DNA from 2 places in the Marixanthomonas ophiurae genome. Region 2 is predicted to be linked to the other one. Evidence: riboswitches for the same ligand, from Rfam matches in the RefSeq annotation. Region 2 holds a riboswitch; the other holds the start of a gene.
What was found. A riboswitch is a leader RNA that binds a small molecule or an ion and turns the genes downstream of it on or off. The one in region 2 is predicted to bind S-adenosylmethionine.

Region 1 (11,130 bases), on a different contig from region 2:
TAGTTGGTCTTCAATTCCTAATTCTGAAATCGCTTTTTCCAAACGTTTATAACCTATGGTGCACCAAGGGCAAACCACATCTGACACTATATCTATTTTCAATTTTTTTTTCATATTATTTATTTTTTTGATGATTAGTAAACCTTCCGAATAAACGGAAGGTTTATAAAAACTAACCAATCTGAAATTTTAAAATAAAACGACGTTTTATTTCCTCCACTCGTATTTTTTAAATCCTTCATCAACCGGTGTATTAGCAATATGGTTTACATAATTACTAATGGTTTTTTGAGATAAGCCTAAGATAATTTCTAACACTTGTCGCTCACCATAACCAGCCTCATAAAAAGCGTCTAAATCTTTTTGAGTTACATTTCCGCGATTACGAACAATTTTTAATGTCATGGTTCGCAACGCTTCTAATTTAGGATCTTCTAATGTAGTTTCATTACGTAAAGCATCTGTGATAGTATCGTCTACTTTCATCATTTTAGCAATACCCGTATGCGCCGGCACACAATAGTGACATTCATGCTCTACGTTTATAGATTGCCAAACCACAGTTAACTCTTCATTATTAAATGATGAGTTTTCAAATAACTCATGTAGTTTTTGGTAACCTTCAAGGATGCCAGGCGCTCCGGCTAAAACCCCGTGCAAGCCAGGTATCATACCATATGCTTTTTTAGATTTCTCTAATAAATCTTTGCTCTCTTCTGGAGCAGATTCTAAACTCTGAATTTTTAAACTTGTCATAATTTTAAACTTTAATTTTTATTAATAAATACCTAAACAACCGTTTAGATTTGGGTGAAAAAATTTTTAAATGTTTTTAAATGTCATTTCAATATAGTCTTCTATTTCTTTTTGGCTATTGACTCTAGATGCTGCTGCTAGACCATGCTTGGCCAATAATAAAAAGTTTGCTTGTTTTAATACCGTCTCTGCATCTTTAGTTGAATCAGTTTTTAGCTTTTCAATAAATACCTTTTTAAGGTTATCCATAAAAACGTTCATCTGGTTTTTAATCAATATATCATCGCTTTCTGAAAATTCATTATAGGTATTGGTTACTAAACAACCTTTTTTATTTCCTACTTGATGACTAATATTTACTGAATCATAAAAAAACTGTTTTATATCTTCAACACCATTTGATGCATTTTTAAGCTTCTCGAAAATATTTTTAATTTTAGAATTATAACACTTTAAACTTTCAAGAAAGAGTCCGTGCTTACTCCCAAAACTTGAGTATATGGAGAATTTATTGATACCCATTTCTCGCTCCAGCATTTTCATTGACGTATTTTCATAACCATTTTGCCAAAACAAATGCATTGCTCTATCAATAACCTCTTCTTCTATATATTCTTTTTTTCGTGCCATTATTTTTAATACACCACAAAACTAAACAACCGGTTAGATTTAAAAAAGTTTTTAAGAAAGTTTTATAATAAACGTAGAAAGCTGTATTTAAAATTCAGTTTACTGGAATTTTAATTAAGAAAAAGGGGTTTAAGCTATAGGAAGAAATTAATGTAACGTTAGTTAAAGCTACTTAAAGTTTTGAAAATATTTAAACTAGATATAAAAAAAGGCAATTACAAATAAATGTAATTGCCTAATTGTTTTGTAGCGAGATGGGGACTTGAACCCCAGACCTCCGGGTTATGAATCCGACGCTCTAACCACCTGAGCTACCTCGCCGCATTTTGCGAGTGCAAATATAGAAACAATAACCATTGAAAAAAACCAAAAATTAAATTAATTTCTTTTTTTTAAAACCTATTTCAAACTAAGTGGTTCTTGCTAATAAAATTTTTAAGTATATAGGGTTGTAAAATTCATTTTTAATTGCTCTTCAGTTTCAAATATTTTTTTGTAATCCATCACATTTTCAATATTATCAAGCGCACACAAATACTCTACAACAGCACAAAGACCTTTAAAAAGTGTTTCTTTTGAAGTCGGGTTTTTAGGTTTCGTCCCTTTTCGGTTTAATGGAATTGAAAATCCACAACCTTTTAAAAAAGTTGCTTCTATTTCCAGCAACTGTTGGGGTGTGAAGCCATTCACCAAACGACCCAAGCGCTGATGTACCAAGCCTACGTAGTTTAATTGTAGCGATCCATGCAAGTCACTAAAGTGTTTCCAGCTATCTGTATTATTACAAATATTACCCACGGCACATTGTAAACAACACTCCGGATTGAGTGTGTTATTATGAAACGCATTATACAATTTTGAAAGTGCATTTTCTAAGCGCTGTGAAGTATTCATACTATTCAATGTTTTTATAATATAGCTATCTCACTTAAAATTAATGAAATATAGAATACATCCTATCTATTTTCACAAATTATTTGAAAACTATGGTTTTCGATAAAATTTCAGAGAGGTGTGAATTAAGGATAATTTAATACGTTCAAAAAAATAATCTTCTATTAAAACTTATATCTTCGCGTCAAAATTAATTACTATGCTACAAGCTGTTTTATTTGATATGGATGGAGTAATTATTGACACCGAACCACTTCATAAAAAAGCCTATTTTAGTATGTTTAATGATGTAAATATTGATGTCTCTGAAGAAATGTACAATTCATACACAGGACAATCTACTATTAACATTTGTAAACAACTTTGCGATCATTTTTCACTTTCAGAAGCTCCTGAAACATTAATGGCTATTAAACGAAAGCATTTTAAACACTTATTTGCTACAGATAGTGATTTGGATCTTTTAGATGGAGTGTTAGATCTAATCAAAGACTATTATAATAATGGCCTCACATTGATTCTTGCCTCGTCAGCATCTATGCCTAATATCAACCGTATTTTTGAACGGTTTAACTTAAATCAATATTTTAAAGCTAAATTTAGCGGAGCTGATTTAAAAGAATCTAAACCACATCCCGAAATTTTTATTAAAGCTGCTGAAGCTTCTGGTTACTCAAATGAAGAATGCATGGTGATTGAAGATTCAACTAACGGAATTGCCGCCGCAAAAGCTGCAGGTATTTTCTGTGTAGGTTACAATAGCTTGCATTCCAAAGATCAAGATTACTCTAAAGCAGATATCGTGGTTTCTAATTTTAATGCTATTTCGTATAAAAAAGCATCATCATTTTTTATGTAATTTTTATATTTCATAAAAAAGCTATATATTATAAACGTATCAAGAATGCATTACGCATACCAACCGAGCATATAAGCTGCGGTGGTTTAGCATACGGACATCCGTCAAAAAAATAAACAACTTTTCTTTTTTGTCTTGATACATAAAAACAATGTGTAATTTAAAATTTTTATTATGGATCAAGTGTATATTAATCACAAAGGCGATGCCAAAAAAATAGCAGAAAATTTAGAACGACTTAAAAAAATGACCGACCAAGAACTGGAAAATTATTATAAAAATGCTTTGGGGAATGGTTTCTTTGGCGTACACGCACAGAATTTATTGGCAATAGCAATGAATAAAGAGTTTAAAAGACGCTTTGGTGAAAGTCCCATAACCTATAAAGATGGTATATTGGTTAGTAAGAAAAATGAGCGGTTAAATAATCTCTAAAATCAAAGAAATTTTTACCAAATCGCTCACCGATGAAATGTTTAATTTTTGATTGATGTTTCGTCGGTGGGTTTGTGCGGTATGCGTTGAAATAAACAATTGTTCTGCTATTTCTTTTGTGGAGCTCCCATTAGCCAACAAGTGCAAAATCTTTTTTTCTTGTTTGGTTAAGGATTGAAACTGCTGCCAAGAAATTTGATTGGTATGAATAGGCCTAAAAATAGAATTAAATACTTTTCCTATTAAACCCAACTCATCAACAGTACTCGAAATATTAAAATATAAGTCATTATCTAAAATTAGTTTATTAGAATAAAAATACCTCTTTTCATTATTGAACTGAAGTTGCTGTATATAAGAGCATACAGAATCGATATCGTTAGCTTTTCGAAACTTGGTAGCCTTTGTTACGGCATTTCTATGTAAAACTAGGCACGATATTTCGTCTAGATAACTACTACCCACTTCAACTAATTTCTCCATTTCAGGAGCTTTAAATAATGGTTTATCATTGGCGTAGGTAATATCAAGGTTATCCTGTCTATTAATATGAATAGAATACGGAATATAATCGTTTAATTGGTCAAATAATTGTCGATCATTTTGGTAGAGGTTTCGTAATCTAAAAGCAAAATGCTGGCTTTGTAACAGTTGTTCTTTTTCGGTAAGGATTTCCATAATTTAAAAGACTTGAGACGCTATTTCTGAAATCGTTTTTATAAACTTATCTGGTTGTTCAAGGCTTGGGTAATGTCCGCATTCATCATAATCAATGAGCGTACAGGTTCCATTGCATTGTTTAGTTATCGTTTCCAAATAAGAAGGATTTACGGTGGGGTCTTGTGTTCCTCTTATTATAAATTTGGGTGCATCAAGATCGGAAAATATTCGCTCTTGATTGTCAAGTCTGTTTTGTATTAAATCGTTGGCTAAAACGCTACGTACCTTTGGATTGGCCTGCTTAAAATCATTTAGAATGGCTGCTGCGTTTTCTTGTTTGTGAACTGCAATTTCTGCAGCTGTAACCATATCATGTTCCGAAGGATTTTCTGTTAAAAAAGTTTGTAAAGCCGGTTGTGGTAGAAAAGCTTCTTCAAAATTGATTGGTTTTTTTACAGGAGGTGTCCCCATAATGATCAGGCCTTTGAGGTTTTTAATTTTCGGGGCGAGTTCAATAGCCAAATGACCGCCCATTGAATTTCCGACTAATAATATATCATCGTCAATTTCTTCTATAAATGAAAGTAGTTTTTCTTGGTATGATTTTATTGAAAAGTCACATTCAGCATCATATTCTTCCACATTTGCTCCATGACCTGGCAAATCGACTGTTATTTTAGTATAGGGAATTTCTTCAGAATCTACCGTTTTTTTGAAAACTTCTGAGGATGATGAGTTACCATGTATAAACAGAATAGTTCCGCTATCCGTACCTTTTATACTAGAATGTTTCATAAATAGATTAGGGGCCTTAGCTTTATTTTTAGCTTATAATCGTCCCTAAATGTACATGTTTTTCTGAAAAAGCCTGATAACTAGCGGTTCTATTATAAAAAAAATAAAGTTTAATTTATTTTAACTTAGCCCGTAACTCCGTAAAGGAAACCGCATCTTGCTTACCACTTTTCATATGTTTAAGTGTAAAGGTTTCAGCTTGCATTTCGTCTCCGCCGGCCAAAACAGTGTAAGGTATGTTTCGTTTATCTGCATAGCCCATTTGTTTACCCATTTTTGTAGCGTCTGGGTACAATTCTGCAGTAATACCTTCTTTTCTAAGTTTGGAAACAGCTTTCATAGCGTAAAACGCTTCCTCTTCCCCAAAGTTGATAAATAAGACTTTGGTATTGGCTGAAACGGTTTCTGGGAATAAACCCAATTCTTCTAGAACCAAGTAAATTCGGTCCAAACCAAACGAAATACCGACACCACTTATATTTTTTAGACCGAAAATACCAGTTAAGTCATCGTAACGACCACCGCCTCCAATGCTTCCCATTTTTACTTGCTCAGGAGCAGCAACTTCAAAAATAGCTCCTGTGTAGTAGTTTAAGCCACGAGCCAAGGTTACATCAATTTCCAACATTGCTGTTTGTAGTCCAATTTCAGAAATTGTTGAAACGATAAACTCCACCTCTTGGACACCTTGCATGCCTATTTCAGATGAAGAAAGTAAATCTTTTAATAAAGCTAATTTTTCGGAAGCCGTTCCGCTTACCTGAAATAACGGCTGTAACTTTTCAATGGCAGTTTCGGTAATTCCTTTCTCGCGCATTTCCTTTTTAACACCGTCCTCCCCTATTTTGTCAAGTTTGTCTAGAGCTACAGTGAAATCAATAAGTTTATCGGATTCCCCTATTACTTCAGCAATTCCGCTTAAAATTTTGCGGTTGTTCATTTTAATGGTAACCCCTTCCAAATTCAATTTGCTGAACACAGCATCGTACAGTTCCACAAACTCCACTTCTTGCCAAAGTGATTTGCTCCCCACCACATCGGCATCACACTGAAAAAACTCTCTAAAACGTCCTTTCTGCGGTCGATCGGCACGCCAAACCGGCTGAATTTGATAACGCTTAAACGGAAAGTCAATTTCGTTTTGGTGTTGTACTACGTAACGTGCAAACGGAACTGTAAGATCGTAACGAAGTGCTTTTTCTGAAATTTTCGGAGTTAGTTTCCCGCTATCTTTTTCAGAATATAATGCATCATCCACTTTCCGAAGAAAATCGCCACTATTCAAAATTTTAAAAATTAATCGATCGCCTTCATCACCGTACTTTCCCATTAGCGTATCGCTGTTTTCAAACGAAGGTGTTTCAATAGGTTGAAAACCGTACGTAGTAAAACAATCTTTTATGGTGTCCATAATATAGTTGCGCTTTACTACTTCAGCAGGTGAAAAATCGCGTGTTCCTTTGGGTATAGATGGTTTTTGAGCCACGTTGTATGGTTTAAAATGTAAGGTTCAATTAATAATTTTGAGATGCAAATATCTTAAATTATTAGCTAACTTGTAACTTTAACGACTGTTATTAGTCTAATGGGTAACCTTAATTTGTAACTATGTTTTCATTGTTTCGCGAAAATGTTCGTATTGCCTTAGATTCTATTAGAAGTCAATTGCTACGAACCATCCTTACTGTTGTCATTATAGCGATTGGTATTTGGGCGTTAGTCGGTATTTTAAGTGCCGTAAAGGTGCTGGAAAATACGATTGCAGACAACTTTGCCTCTATGGGCGCCAATACGTTTAACGTGCAACGTTATGAATTGGAAGTGCAAAGTCAGCGTGGTGGGGAACGCAAAAAGATAAACCCTATTATTAGTTACAACGATGTTAGGGAATTTGTGGATAAATATAATTACCCTTTAACCCAAACTGCGATATCATTTAGAGGAACTGCAGGTGCTGAAGTAAAATATGAAAGTGAGAAAACCGACCCTGAAGTTCAGGTGTATGGTGTTAATGAGCATTACTTGCTAAATACTGGAACCGAAGTAGAACGTGGTCGAAATTTCACCTTTTTTGATGTTCAGAATAATAATAAAGTATGTTTATTAGGTTCAGATTTTCTGAAAAACTTATTTGGCAATGAAAATCCTTTAAATAAAATCGTGAGTATACGAGGGGTTAAATTTAAAGTGATTGGTGTTTTAGAATCTAAAGGGTCTACCTTCGGAAACAATCAAGATCTCAAGGTGTTAATTCCCATTCAAGTGGCACGAGGAATTTTTACCGATCCAAATATTAACTATAATATAAGTGTGCGCGTGGACAATAAGGAAATCATGCAAGGCGCACAAGATGAAGCAATTATTACTTTCAGAAATATTCGCGGTTTAAACCCTGTGGAAGAAAACAATTTTGGTTTGTTACGGAGTGATGATTTATTGAATCAAATTGCTGAAATAGGCCTTTATATGTCAACAGCAGCTTGGATTATTAGTATCATTACTATTTTGGGATCATCAATCGCATTAATGAATATCATGCTCGTATCGGTTACCGAACGTACACGTGAAATTGGTGTACGAAAAGCATTGGGAGCTAAGCGTTCTACAATTTCTACTCAGTTTTTTATGGAAACTATCGTTATTGGGCAGTTTGGGAGTATCCTTGGTATTCTTTTAGGTATTCTTACTGGTTTTGTCTTTGCTAAAGCCTTTGATTTTGACTTTTCATTGCCTTGGACGGCTATAATTTGGGCTACTATTATCACATTTATCGTAGCCGTTATTGCAGGTTCATACCCAGCAACCAAAGCTGCGAAATTAGATCCTATTGAGAGTTTACGATATGAGTAAGGCAGTCCTCTTCGGCTCCGCTCAGGACAAGAAGTTTGTAGAGGCTTTGATATAATTCCGATAACCATCGGAATCACTCAGCCACCATTATTAAAAAAATCATGAAATTTTATCTAAGATATCTTCGAAAAAACGATATAACTCTCCTTTTGTAATGATGGAGCCTTGTTTAATCAATTTAAAAATATCCGCACTTCTATCGTTTGAAAATTGTTTATTCGCAGTGTAAAACTCAACTTCATCTGTCATAAAGTTCTCTTGAAGCCAAGCGTACCCATCGGCAGTTGTAATGTCTTTTGTTTTATCCATTACTTTAACTGATATAAGTTGCATTTGTTCTGCTTTAATTTTAAAAAGAAATAACTGCTGCGGTGCCATATTTTCTAGGTATTCTGCTTTTTGCAAAACTCCTTCCCAAACCAAATCACTGAAAACATCTAATTCTTGCTCAGCTACTTCAGGGTTATTTATTTTTATATCGGCCCATTCTTTTCCAGTAATGGATTGTGTGGCTAAAAAGTTTATAAACTCAGTGTGCAGTTCTTCAAATTGTTCTTTTGTAAGGCGTGCGTATTTCATAATCATAAATTTAATGTCGGGGTTTCGGTTATTTCGATACTATTTTAAACTGATTTGCCGACAGTTTAAAAATCACTCAACCACCTTACTAAGCTCAAAAAAGGTGGTTGAGTGATTTTAATGTTTTTGCACAGCAAAAGCATTAAAATTGTATCGAAACCCCGGTTTGAGTTTTAAATTAAAAAGAAAACCTTCCTCAAATAAATGAAGAAGGCTTTCTGTATTATTTCAGGTATTCAGTATAAAAACTACTGGTTTTCTGCTACTACGTCAAACGTAAATGTTTCGATAACATCTCTGTGAAAACGAATGGTAGCTTCGTATTGTCCAGTACGCTTAATAGCACCACCGGCAATAGAAATGTATTTTTTATCAATAGATACATTTTCTTTTTCTAAAGCTTCAGCAAGGTTTGCATTGGTAACAGAACCAAACAATTTATCCTTATCACCTGTTTTGGCAGTGATTTTTAGCTCTAAAATTTCGCCAAGTTTATCAGCTTCTTTTTGAGCTTCTTCAATAACTTTACGCTCTTTGTATGCTTGTTGTTTAAGCTTTTCTTCCAATGCTTTTTTTGCAGATGGAGTCGCTAAAGTTGCATACCCTTCTGGGATTAGGTAGTTTCTACCATATCCATTTTTTACAGATACAACATCATCTGTGAATCCCAGATTGTCAATGTCTTGTTTTAATATAAGTTCCATAATACTATCTGGTTTTTATTTGTATAAATCGGTTACATATGGCATCAACGCTAAATGACGTGCTCTTTTTACAGCTACAGCAACTTTACGTTGGTACTTTAATGATGTTCCTGTTAATCTGCGAGGTAACAATTTACCTTGCTCGTTTACAAAGCTCAATAAAAAGTCTGCATCTTTATAATCGATGTACTTAATTCCAGATCGTTGAAAACGACAGTATTTTTTAGCTTTTGTAGTTTCTATATTAAGCGGAGTTAGATATCTAATCTCTCCGTCTTTTTTTCCTTTTGCTTGTTCTTGAATCGATGCCATACCTTATGCTTTTGCTTTTTGTTTGTTGTTTCGGTTACGTCTTTTCTCTGCCCAAGCAATTGCGTGCTTGTCAAGTTTAACGGTAAGGTAACGCATAATACGTTCATCCCTTCTAAACTCTACTTCCATAGCGTTTATTGATTCACCGGGTGCAGTAAATTCAAATAAATGGTAAAAACCACTTTTTTTGTGTTGGATTGCATAGGACAATTTTTTTAGTCCCCAATCTTCTTTGGATATCATCTTAGCACCTTTAGAAACAAGAATATCTTCGTATTTCTTTACTGTTTCCTTTATCTGCTCATCAGATAAAACGGGATTTAAGATGAAAACAGTTTCGTAATGATTCATAAAAATCGATTAAAATTAATATTATTAACTCCTAGCTTCTTGCCAAGAGCGTGCAAAAATACTGTTTTATTTATAATTATCAAACCAATTTTTTAAAACAATAAAAAAAACACATATAGGAAATTTCTTACGCAATAAGATAAACCCCTTTTTTTTTCGACAAAAGTTAAAAAAACTTGCCTTTCATCGATATTTTGAGTATAATTGTTGTACTAAACTATCTAACTTTTTACTTGTGGACAAGCCAATATTAAAATGTGTCATCGTAGATGACTCCACCTTACAACGTCTTTCTATTGTAAAACTAATAGAAAACCATCCTTCATTAGACCTTGTTGCTGAATATAACAATGCTATTGAGGCTAAAATGGGTCTTGCCACTACCGATATAGATCTTATTTTCTTAGATATCGAAATGCCTATTCTTTCTGGTTTTGATCTATTAGATGATCTTACTAAAAAGCCACAGATTATTTTTGTTACTGGTAAAACTAAATATGCCTTTAAAGCATTTGATTACGATGCCATAGATTATTTACGTAAGCCTATTTCCAAAGAACGATTTTTAAATGCCGTGCATAAGGCTATTACCAATTACAAGCTTAAAAATGATGATGGTTTTGATGACGAAGATTTCATTTTTGTAAAAAGTAATCTTAAAAAACGTAAAGTATTCCTTAATGAATTACGCTACATCGAAGCCCTTGGTGATTATGTGAAGTTAGTTACCGAACACGATGCTTTAGTAGTACTCTCTACTATGAAAGCCTTTGAAGCGTTATTACCAGAAGATCGTTTTCTACGTATTCACAAATCGTACATCGTTAACCTTGATAAAGTAGAACGTTATAACAGTAAAGTTATCGAGCTTGACAACCAGCAGCTTCCTCTTAGTCGTAACCGGAAATCTGATTTGGTAGAAGCGCTTTCTGCCTCTATGAAATCTTAATAATTATCTACATCTATTGTTAACCGAACACTGGAGAACTCCTTAATCGAGTTAAAACTTTGTTGTACCCTATTTATATACTCTTTTGTTTTTTCCAGCGATTGTTTCTTCGGAATTTTAATTAAAATATTACTTATATAGAAATTTCGAATTCTACTCACAGGAGGTGGCTCGGGCCCTAACACTTGCTCACCCAATTTATTTTCCAAAGCTTGACCAAACCATTTTGACGCTTTTTGCATTTTTTGAAGATTACGGTCTTTACAGGTGATTTTTATAGTCCTATAGTATGGAGGATATTTATATTGGTAGCGGTCTTCCAACTGCTCTTTATACATTCCTTCATAATCATTCGT
Region 2 (11,130 bases):
CAATTGCCCTATTTTATTGATTAAAATAATTACATACTTTTCAGTATCTTTAGTACAACTAACTACCTATGAACATTAAAGTTTCTATCGTTGATGATAATTCGTTTTTAATTCACGCCATTAAAGAAAAGCTCTCTTTTTTTGATGATATTGAAATTAAACACACCTCTCTTAACGGGAGTGAGTTACTTACTAAGTTGGAAGAAAATCATAATCTCGATATCATTTTAATGGATATTGAAATGCCCGTTTTAAATGGTATAGAAACCACTCAATTGGTCAAACAGAAGTATCCGCAGATTAAAATAATCATGTTAACAGCTTTTGACAATGATGAACATATTTTTAATGCCATTAAAGCTGGAGCTGACGGGTATCTTTTAAAAGAAATAAACCCTGAGGAACTCTATAAAGGGATCAAAGAAACCCTAAGTGGTGGTGCAGCCATGAACCCTTCCATAGCATTAAAGACTCTAAAACTTTTACGTAATCCTATCGATATTGATAATTTTAAAGACAAAGAAGAAATTTCTTTATCTAAACGAGAAGTTGAAGTTTTAGAACAATTAAGCAAAGGCTTAAGCTATACAGCTATTGCAGATAATCTTTTTCTGTCACCAAGTACCGTTCGTAAACACATTGAAAACAGCTATAAAAAACTACAAGTGCACAGTAAAATTGAAGCCGTACAAAAAGCAAAACGACATAATATTATTTAAGTTTTCAATAAATACTTAGTTTTTCACGTTATCTATGTAGTGATAAATTCTTGTTAAGGGTAGACATATATCTTAACAAGATTGTTCATTTTTGTATTTTAACCCCAATAACAAATTAAAACTTAAATATGAAAAAGCTTTTAATACTTGCTTTAGCGATTACAACTTTCGCGTGCAGTAATGATGACAACAATGCACAGGTGATTAATAACCCACAAACTCCGGGGCTGGCTTACGCTGTAAGTGACTCTGACTTCACTACAACTTATAGTTTACTGCGTAGCGAATTACAGGCAAATCCCAATATATCAATTATAGCCGAAGTAAATCACACGGCCAATGCAGAAAGTATCGACAAAGATTTACGAAACACACGGGTTATCTTCTTCGGAAACCCGGCTTTGGGAACTCCTTTAATGCAGCAAAATCAATTAGCAGGTCTTGATTTACCACAAAAAATGTTAGTGTATCAAGATTCAGACAACAATGTTTTTGTTTCATATAATGGAACGGAGTATTTAGCTGCAAGACACTCGGGTGTTGGCGGGGCTCAAACATTACAACAAATAAAAAGCGCCTTGGCTAATTTTACTGAAAGTGCAACCAATGGCAATGTTTCAGAAAATTCTAGTAGTGGAATTACCAATAAGCAAGGAATTATAACGTTAGTAAGTAATAATGATTTTAATTCTACATATAATAACCTAAGAAATGCAGTTGTAGATAATGCTGCTCTTACTCTTTTTGCAGAATTAAACCATCAAGAAAATGCACCCAATGAAGAGGATTTAAACCCTACACGGGTAATTATCTTCGGAAATCCAGAGCTAGGAACTCCTTTAATGCAAAATGCACAAACTACGGCAATTGACTTACCTCAAAAAATGCTGGTTTGGCAAGAAGAAGATGGTCAAGTTAATATTTCTTATAACGATCCTATTTTCTTTAAAGAAAGACACGGAATTACTAATAACGATGAACGTTTAGGACAAATTAAAAGTGCCCTAAATAATTTAGCGATAGACGCAGCAAATTAATTTAAATAGAATAATAAAATAAAAGCGGCTTCATAATGAAGCCGCTTTTTTAGTTTTAAAGGTTAAATGCTTTTCTCACTGTATCTACATAATCTAGTTTTTCCCAAGTAAAAAGCTCTACTTCTTTTTTAATAGTCCCTTTGTAAGGGCTTTCAAAAATTTTGGTTACCTTTTCTGGAATACGCCCCATATGACCATAAGCAGCAGTTTCCACATAAATTGGATTCCGTAATTTCAATCGTTTTTCAATTGCGGCAGGACGCATATCGAAAATTTCAGCTACTTTTTTAGCAATTTCACCATCGGTTAAATCAACTTTAGAAGTACCGTGTGTATTGACTAAAATAGAAGTGGGTTCTACAACGCCAATGGCATAACTTACTTGAATTAATACTTCTTCAGCAACACCAGCAGCTACCAAGTTTTTAGCAATATGTCTTGCTGCGTAAGCAGCACTTCTATCAACTTTACTAGGGTCTTTTCCACTAAAAGCACCACCACCGTGTGCACCTTTTCCGCCGTAAGTATCAACAATTATTTTTCTACCAGTTAAGCCGGTGTCTCCGTGAGGACCACCAATTACAAACTTTCCAGTTGGGTTTATATGGTAAACAATATCATCATTAAACAATTCTTGAACATACTCCGGTAATTTTGCTTTTACCTTCGGAATTAAAATTTCAATAATATCTTTTTTAATTTTGTTCAACATCGCTTCATCCTCGTCAAAATCATCATGCTGCGTTGATAAAACAATAGAAACTATTTTTTGCGGAACATTATCATCACTATATTCAATAGTTACTTGACTTTTTGAATCAGGACGTAAATAAGGAATCTCTTTCCCATCCCGACGCAATTTTGCCAACTCAATAAGGATGGTGTGCGAAATTTCAAGTGCTAACGGCATATAGTGCTCCGTTTCGTTGGTAGCATAACCAAACATCATACCTTGGTCACCAGCACCTTGCTCTTCTTTGTCTTCGCGGTCAACACCTTGATTAATATCTTGTGATTGTTCGTGAATCAATGAAATTACTCCACAAGAATCACCGCTAAATTGATAGGCACCTTTTGTGTAACCAATTTTATTAATTATATCCCTTGCAATATGTTGTACATCTAGGTAGGTGTCGCTTTTCACTTCTCCGGCAAGGACTACTTGTCCTGTTGTTACCAAGGTTTCGCAGGCTACTTTCGATTCGGGATCGAAGGCTAAGAAATGATCTAATAATGCGTCGCTAATTTGATCTGCAACTTTATCTGGGTGTCCTTCAGAAACACTTTCTGAAGTAAATAAGTACGCCATAAAGGTCTTTTTAAATTTTTATATACTGAAGATTTGACGAACGCGTCGAAGGAAGTTTACACTGCCTTTAGCATTTTTTAATCTGAAATGTTCTAAGCAAAAATAGTATTCAGAAAAACATTCAGAAGAGGTTGCAATCAGTCAAATCTTTCCTCTTTCAGCGGACAAAGATAAGTATTAAAAATAGAATTTTAAAAAAGGAATTTTTTAGAAAAATCGAAATAAATTTGGAATATCAAAAAATGTTTAGCAATCTTTGTACTCACAAAGTTCAAATCTTTATTGAAATGTTATCAAGAAAGGCTGAGGGAATAGACCCTATGAAGCCTTAGCAACCCTTTCACTTGAAAGAAGGTGCTACATTCTACAAAAGTTTTCAAAATACTGGAAATTTTTTGATAGATAACGACAAGACAATTTTTAAAAAATTGTTTACTCACTTCTTAATAACATTTTTCTTATAAAGTACGCCAATAGGCGCATTTTGACTTTTGGTTTAATTTATTATTAATTCAAAAAAAGAAAAATGAGTACACAAAAATTAGCAACACAATCGTTGCACGCAGGACACGACGTAACAGCAAATGGAGGAACCCGAGCGGTGCCTATTTACCAATCTACTAGTTACGTTTTTAATGACAGCGACCACGCTGCAAATTTGTTCAACCTTTCGGAACCCGGATTTATTTACACCCGTATCAACAATCCCACAAACGACATTCTGGAACAGCGTTTGGCGGCATTGGAAGGAGGAATTGCAGCCGTAACAACCGCTTCGGGAACTTCGGCAATTGCTACAACATTGCTCACGTTATTGCGGGCTGGAGACCATATTGTAGCATCTAGTAGTTTGTATGGCGGAACGTATAATTTACTGAATGTTACACTGCCAAGATTGGGTATTACTACCACCTTTGTAGATGCAAATGATACTGAAAACTTTAATAGAGCGGTTCAAGAAAATACCCGAGCGATTTTTGTTGAATCGTTAGGAAACCCAAAATTGGATGTATTGGATATTGAAGCGATTTCTGAAATTTCAAAAGCGAATAAAATTCCGCTGTTAGTTGATAATACAGTTGCTACCCCGGCTTTATTAAATCCAATTAAGTACGGAGCCAATATTATTATTCATTCACTAACCAAATACATTAACGGAAACGGAACGGCTTTAGGAGGCGCTATAATTGATGCAGGAACGTTTGACTGGACCAACGGAAAATTCCCTGAATTTACTGAACCATCACCTGGTTATCATGGTTTAGTTTATTCCGAAGCATTAGAGGAGGCTGCTTTTATTGCGAAAGTTAGAATTGAAGGATTACGAGATTTTGGTGCGGCGTTGAGTCCGTATAACGCGTTTCAAATTTTGCAAGGTCTGGAAACGTTGAAAATCCGAATTAAAAAACATAGCGAAAATGCCCTAGAACTTGCCAAGTGGTTACAAAATAGAAGTGAAGTTGCTTGGGTAAATTACCCCGGACTTTCAGATAGTAATTACTTTAATTTGGCTAAAAAATATCTACCAAACGGTCAAAGCGGCGTGCTTACTTTCGGTTTAAAAGGTGGGTTTGGCGCTGCTAAAAAGTTTGTCGATGCTACTGAATTATTTTCTTTACTGGCGAATATTGGTGACACAAAATCATTGATAATTCATCCAGCAAGTACGACCCACCAACAGTTGAGTGATGAACAACAGGAAACAGCGGGTGTTACAAAAGATTTAATTCGGTTATCAGTAGGATTGGAAGCAATTGAGGATCTCACCGATGCTTTAGAACAAGCCTTTAAAGCTATCAACAAAACAGTCTTGGTTTAATTTTAGTTGTAGAAAACGGCAGTGCGTTATGCCATTCCGCTGCCGTTTTTAAAAGGATATTATGAAATTACAAACGGTACATATACCATACACAACACAAAACGAGAATTTTTCGGATACCATTCCGCTAAGCTTCGAGGTTTTTGGACCTACTTTATGTGAAGCACCTATTGTTTTGGTAAACCATGCGTTGACTGGAAACAGTTCAGTTACGGGAGAAAACGGCTGGTGGGACCAACTTATTGGTGATGAAAAATGTATTGATACTAAACACTACACGGTACTTGCTTTTAATATTCCCGGAAATGGCTACGATGGATTTCTACTTGAAAACCCCGAAGCATTTTCATTATACGATGTTGCAAAGCTATTTCTATTAGCAATCAATCAATTGCAAATTAAAAAGATTCATGTTGCTATTGGCGGTTCACTGGGGGGGAGTATTGCTTGGCAAATGGCAGTATTACGTCCTAATCTGTTTGAAAATGTTATCCCGATAGCGACCGATTGGAAAGCGACGGATTGGCTGTTGGCAAATTGCCGAGTACAAAAACAAATTTTAGATAACTCTGAAAATCCTGTTCATGATGCTCGTATTCATGCGATGACTTTGTACCGCACTCCAGAATCGTTTAAGCAGAAATTCAACCGAAGCATAAATGAGAAACTACATGTTTTTAATGTGGAAAGCTGGTTATTACATCATGGCAAAAAGTTACAAACCCGATTTCAATTAAAAGCCTATAAAATGATGACTCATCTTTTAACGACTGTCAACATTGCAAAAGAAACGGGGAATTTCCTTTCTGCAGTAAGAAATATACAAGGCAATGTCCATTTAGTAGGCGTTGACACAGACCTCTTTTTTACAAATAAAGAAATTAAAGACACGTATCAAATCTATAAAACCATAAAAAATAATGTCTATTATCACGAAATACATTCGATACACGGCCACGATGCTTTTTTAATAGAATTTGAGCAGTTACAAACCATTTTACAACCCATATTTCAGAAAAAAAATACAAATTATGAGCACCATAACCATAGACAAAAGAATACAAGAGAAACCACTTCAGTTAATTGATTTGGAGAATATTAAAAAGAAAAAAGTAAATGTAGTGATCTTCGGTCACGGCAACGTGGGAGCACGTTTGGTAGATCAAATTATTACGTCTCAAAAAGAAATTTCACGAAGGCGCGATTTAGACTTAACCATTTTTGCTGTGGCAAACTCCAAAACGGTTTTGTTTAATGAAAAAGGAGTAAAAGCAAATTGGCAAGAAGAAAAAAACAAAGATGGAGAACCTTATACCATAACGGATGTGATAAAATTTTCAGAAGAGCATAATCTGGAAAACTTGATTGCTATTGATAATACAGCCGATTCAAACTTTGTTTTTAATTACAAAACATTGGTCGAAGCTGGTTTCAGTTTGGTTTCTTCCAATAAAATAGGAAATACAATCGATCTAGATTTTTATAAAAATTTGCGAAAAACCCTTTCAGAAAAAAAGAAAGAGTATTTATACGAAACCAATGTAGGCGCAGGACTTCCGTTAATAGATACAATAAAATTACTGCACCTTTCTGGAGAGAATATTACTCGGATTAAAGGCGTTTTTTCAGGATCCTTAAGTTATATTTTTAATGAATTTTCTGAAGGGGAGAAAACTTTTAGCGACGTATTAAACCAAGCTATAAACAACGGGTTTACCGAACCAGACCCAAGAGAAGACTTATGTGGAAATGACGTAGGCCGGAAACTCCTAATTTTAGCCCGAGAACTCGATTTGCACAACGAATTAGATGATATTTCGATTCAAAATTTAATTCCGAAGCACTTACGAAGTGTTTCAAAACAAGAATTTTTTAATCAACTTTACGAATTGGATGTTCCGTTTCATATTAAACGAAAAAATTTGGCAAAAGACCATGTTTTAAGGTACATTGGGGACTTACACGGAGATCTATCAAAAGAAGATGGAGCTATTTTGAATGTTAACCTAGTGCCTGTGTCAAAAAACAGTGTATTAGGGCAATTAAAAGGAAGCGATTCCATTTTTGAAATCTATACAGAGAGTTATGGCAAAAATCCAATTGTAATTCAAGGGGCAGGAGCTGGAGCGGCTGTTACGGCCAGAGGTGTGTTTGGTGATATTCTTCGTTTAAGCGATAAATTAAACTAATAAACGAAAACCATGAAAGTAACACTGAACAGAGTAAACGACAATTATCATTTTGAAGCTAAAGGAGCATCAGGACTTCCTGTACATATTGACAATAAAACAGGCGACGAAGTTCATGGTTCCAGTCCCATGGAATTATTATTAATGGGCGTGGGCGGATGTAGTGCGATTGACATTGTTTTAATTTTGAAAAAACAACGACAAGAAATAACGTCATATAAAATGGAAGTGGAAGGAAAGCGAAAAGATTTAAAAAGCGCGAAACCTTTTGAAGCCATTCATACCACTATTCATTTAGAAGGTGCCATTGACGAAGAGAAAGCTATACGTGCGGCGGCTTTAAGCTTTGAGAAATACTGTTCTGTTTCCTTAACATTGGAAGGAAATGTAGCCATTACGTACGATATAATCTTGAACGGAAAAAAAATATCTTAAAACCTTCATTTTTACAATCATATTGGTAGATGTTTTTTGAAAAAGTAATAAGTTTGCTTGGGAATTATTGAAATAAGCTAAAATTTTTATACTTTTCAAATAGTATGCTATCTAGAAAAACCAAATACGGAATTAAAGCTCTTACCTTTCTTGCAAAGCGTGAGGAAGATGAACCTGTACCTATCTCTGTAATTGCTGAATCTGAAAATATTTCACAAAAATTTCTGGAAAGTATATTACTTAGTATGCGTAAGGCTGGTTTTTTAGGTTCTAAAAAAGGAAAAGGTGGCGGTTATTACCTACTAAAAGAAGCAGCTGAAATAAAAGTTGCAGAAGTTTATAGAATATTGGAAGGCCCAATCGCAATGGTGCCTTGTGTGAGTTTAAATTTTTATGAAAAGTGTGATGACTGCCCTGATGAGGATACATGTTCGGTACATAAATTAATGATTCAAGTACGAGACAACACCCTGAAAATTTTCGAAAACACCACTGTTGAGGATATTATTATAAGAGAATAATGGTGCTTGATTGTAAAGTAAAAAGCTTTATATTTGTAAAATCTACTAATCCTATAGGGTAAAGAGGTTATGAAAAATATTTCTTCAAAAAAGATGCAACTTTTAAATCAAAGTTTACGGTATGAAGCCCCTTCAGAAATTATAAAATTTGCTTTGCAATTTTCTGAAAAACCTTGGCTTACTACTAGTTTTGGTCCTTATTCTGCAGCATTATTATATGCTGCAACACAACAAAAAAAAGACTTGCAAGTAGTTTGGTGCGATACCGGTTATAACACCAATGCAACGTATAGTCACGCACAAATTTTAATTGAAAAATTACAATTAAACATCGATATTTTTACACCTAATTATACAACCGCTTATATAGAGAGTATGATTGGTGAGCCTACCATTGATAACCCAAAGCACGAATTTTTTTCAGAAAAAGTTAAATTAGAACCTTTTCAAGAAGCTCTAAAAAAATACACTCCAGATGTTTGGTTTACCAACCTTAGAAAGCACCAAACACATTACCGGAAATCGATTGATATTTTAAGCTTTACTGAAGATGGTATTTTAAAAGTCTGCCCTTTTTACCATTTCACAGATGCACAGATCATAGCGTATATGCAAACGAATAATCTACCAGCAGAATTTGATTATTACGATCCCGTAAAAGCACTCGAAAACAGAGAGTGTGGTATTCATTTTCAAGGCTAATTTCAAAATAATTTCTTAATTTTTTCTGAAATATTTATGGTATTTTTCCTTTTCAGAAAAAATACTATATGATTCCAACTAAAGAAGAGGTTGTTGCTACTTACAATCGAGTTAAACCTTTTGTGCATCAAACTCCAGTAATTACTTCAAGTTTGCTAAATAGTTTAGCTGGTGCTGACTTGTATTTTAAGTGTGAAAATTTTCAGAAAATGGGCGCTTTTAAAATGCGGGGTGCCATTAATGCGATTCAGCAATTATCTGATGACCAAAAAAATACAGGAGTAGTAACACATTCCTCCGGAAATTTTGCCCAAGCGTTATCTTTAGCTGCCAAAAATTTAGGAGTTAAGGCATATATTGTAATGCCTTCAAATACACCACAAGTTAAAAAAGATGCGGTGCTTGGGTATGGAGGAATTATCACAGAATCCCAACCCACCCTTGCCGCTCGTGAAAAAGAAGCAAATCGAATTCAATCTGAAACACGAGCTACCTTTATTCATCCTTCCAATAATACAGATGTAATTTTAGGTCAAGGAACTGCAGCGATTGAATTGTTACAAAAGCATCCAGATTTAGATTGCATACTTACACCCGTTGGAGGTGGTGGATTAATAGCCGGAACAGCCTTAGCAGCTCATTACCTAGCTGAAAAATGTCAAGTAATAGGTAGTGAGCCTTTTGAAGCCGACGATGCTTGGCGTTCGCTACAAACTGGAAAAATTGAAACTAACGAAACTACAAATACTGTTGCCGATGGGTTGCGCACCAACTTGGGTAATATAAATTTTCCTATTATCAATAAACTGGTTGCCCAAATTATACGGGTGGAAGAAACTGAAATCGCTGCTGCCATGAGCCTTATTTGGGAACGAATGAAAATTATTGTGGAGCCTTCTTCGGCTGTCCCTTTAGCTGCAGTACTCAAAAAGAAAGCATTCTTCAAAAATAAAAAAGTAGGGATTATTATTTCTGGCGGAAATGTAGATTTAAAAAACTTGCCCTTTTAAAATTGAAAATTTGCGTTACTTTGCCCCCCAATGAATAAAAAACTACTTATACTATTTCTTTTTGCTCCTTTATTTCTTTTTTCACAAGAAGAAACACGTTCTGGTTTTTTTATAGATGCCAATTATTTTTACGGCACTATTGTTCGGCACAATAAGGATATTGCTCACTTAGTAACAAATCACCCTCAGGGCTTAATTTTAGGGTACAACAAAAAAACATTTGGCACAAAACGCTGGCATCGGGAATACAATTATCCTGATTGGGGTTTGTCTTTTGTGCACCAGAATCCAGGTAATGATATTCTAGGTGAGAATTACGGTCTCTATGGTCACTTTAATTTCTACTTTTTAAAACGAAATATTGTCTTTAGAATTGGTCAAGGTATTGCTTATAATACCAACCCATTTAATTTAGAAACCAACTTTAAAAACAATGCTTACGGAAGTGATTTTTTAAGCTCTACCTACTTATTGCTTAATTACAATAAACAAAATTTGTTTAAAAATATAGGGTTACAAGCAGGTTTGGCGCTAGTTCATTATTCTAACGGAAATTTTAGAGCTCCCAATTCTAGTACCAACTCATTTACATTCAATCTTGGATTACAATATGAATTTAAAACAGAAGATCCTGAATACATAACTGATGTAATAGATGAAAAGGTTACAGAGCCTATAAAGTTTAACCTAGTGTTACGAAGTGGAATTAATGAGAGCGATTATGTGGGGTTAGGTCAACACCCTTTTTTAGTGGTTTCCACTTTTTTAGACAAGAGGATAAGTTATAAAAGTAAATTTCAAATAGGGGCAGACGTATTTTTTTCAGAATTTCTAAAAAAACAAATTGAATATTTAGTGGCTTCTCAATTAGACAGATCGCTCACTGGTGATGAAGATTACAAGCGGGTGGGAGTTTTTGTAGGCCATGAACTTACTTTGAACAAATTGGCTATTGTATCACAATTTGGTTACTACGCATATTATCCCTATGATTTTGAAGGAAGAACCTACATAAGGGCAGGTTTAAAATATTATCTTACAGACGAGATTTTCGGAACGACCACCTTAAAATCACACGGAGCAAAAGTAGAAGGGGTAGAGTTCGGAATTGGTTTCAGAATATAGAATATGAAAAAATTATTATACATAAAAGCTATATATTTAATAATGGTTTCCTGTAATTCGGAGAACGCCCCAGATTGCTTTCAAACTGTCGGTGACCCTGTTACTGAAGAATTCATTGTGGACGATTTCAGTAAAATAAGGATAGAAACCGATGTCGCTTTACAACTAAAACAAGGGACTACTCAGCAAGTATTGATTAAGGCTGGTGAAAACCTATTGCCGGATATTTCCGTAACTATAGACGGAGAAACATTAGTTATAAAA

Region 1: another riboswitch for S-adenosylmethionine. It lies ahead of DZ858_RS14630 (hypothetical protein); the one in region 2 lies ahead of DZ858_RS06780 (O-acetylhomoserine aminocarboxypropyltransferase/cysteine synthase family protein).

What each region holds. Positions count from the first base shown of each region.
Region 1 covers NZ_QVID01000002.1:945,858-956,987, forward strand. Annotated here, with positions in the region: gene DZ858_RS14600 (DsbA family oxidoreductase) at 1-114, opposite strand, end outside; gene DZ858_RS14605 (carboxymuconolactone decarboxylase family protein) at 208-756, opposite strand; gene DZ858_RS14610 (TetR/AcrR family transcriptional regulator) at 823-1,386, opposite strand; tRNA gene DZ858_RS14615 (tRNA-Met) at 1,634-1,707, opposite strand; gene DZ858_RS14620 (Na(+)-translocating NADH-quinone reductase subunit F) at 1,822-2,280, opposite strand; gene DZ858_RS14625 (HAD family hydrolase) at 2,480-3,139, shown strand; SAM-I-IV-variant riboswitch at 3,171-3,261, shown strand; gene DZ858_RS14630 (hypothetical protein) at 3,314-3,574, shown strand; gene DZ858_RS14635 (response regulator transcription factor) at 3,560-4,252, opposite strand; gene DZ858_RS14640 (alpha/beta fold hydrolase) at 4,256-5,029, opposite strand; gene hisS (histidine--tRNA ligase) at 5,145-6,515, opposite strand; gene DZ858_RS14650 (ABC transporter permease) at 6,638-7,879, shown strand; gene DZ858_RS14655 (DUF6495 family protein) at 7,979-8,458, opposite strand; gene rplI (50S ribosomal protein L9) at 8,707-9,162, opposite strand; gene rpsR (30S ribosomal protein S18) at 9,178-9,474, opposite strand; gene rpsF (30S ribosomal protein S6) at 9,478-9,825, opposite strand; gene DZ858_RS14675 (LytR/AlgR family response regulator transcription factor) at 10,061-10,774, shown strand; gene priA (replication restart helicase PriA) at 10,771-11,130, opposite strand, start outside.
Region 2 covers NZ_QVID01000001.1:1,480,667-1,491,796, forward strand. Annotated here, with positions in the region: gene DZ858_RS06765 (response regulator) at 69-719, shown strand; gene DZ858_RS06770 (DUF302 domain-containing protein) at 848-1,756, shown strand; gene metK (methionine adenosyltransferase) at 1,812-3,065, opposite strand; SAM riboswitch class I at 3,353-3,474, shown strand; gene DZ858_RS06780 (O-acetylhomoserine aminocarboxypropyltransferase/cysteine synthase family protein) at 3,592-4,884, shown strand; gene DZ858_RS15390 (alpha/beta fold hydrolase) at 4,946-5,971, shown strand; partial or broken gene DZ858_RS15395 (aspartate kinase) at 5,991-7,073, shown strand; gene DZ858_RS06795 (OsmC family protein) at 7,086-7,508, shown strand; gene DZ858_RS06800 (RrF2 family transcriptional regulator) at 7,613-8,029, shown strand; gene DZ858_RS06805 (phosphoadenosine phosphosulfate reductase domain-containing protein) at 8,099-8,731, shown strand; gene DZ858_RS06810 (pyridoxal-phosphate dependent enzyme) at 8,800-9,741, shown strand; gene DZ858_RS06815 (acyloxyacyl hydrolase) at 9,772-10,866, shown strand; gene DZ858_RS06820 (head GIN domain-containing protein) at 10,870-11,130, shown strand, end outside.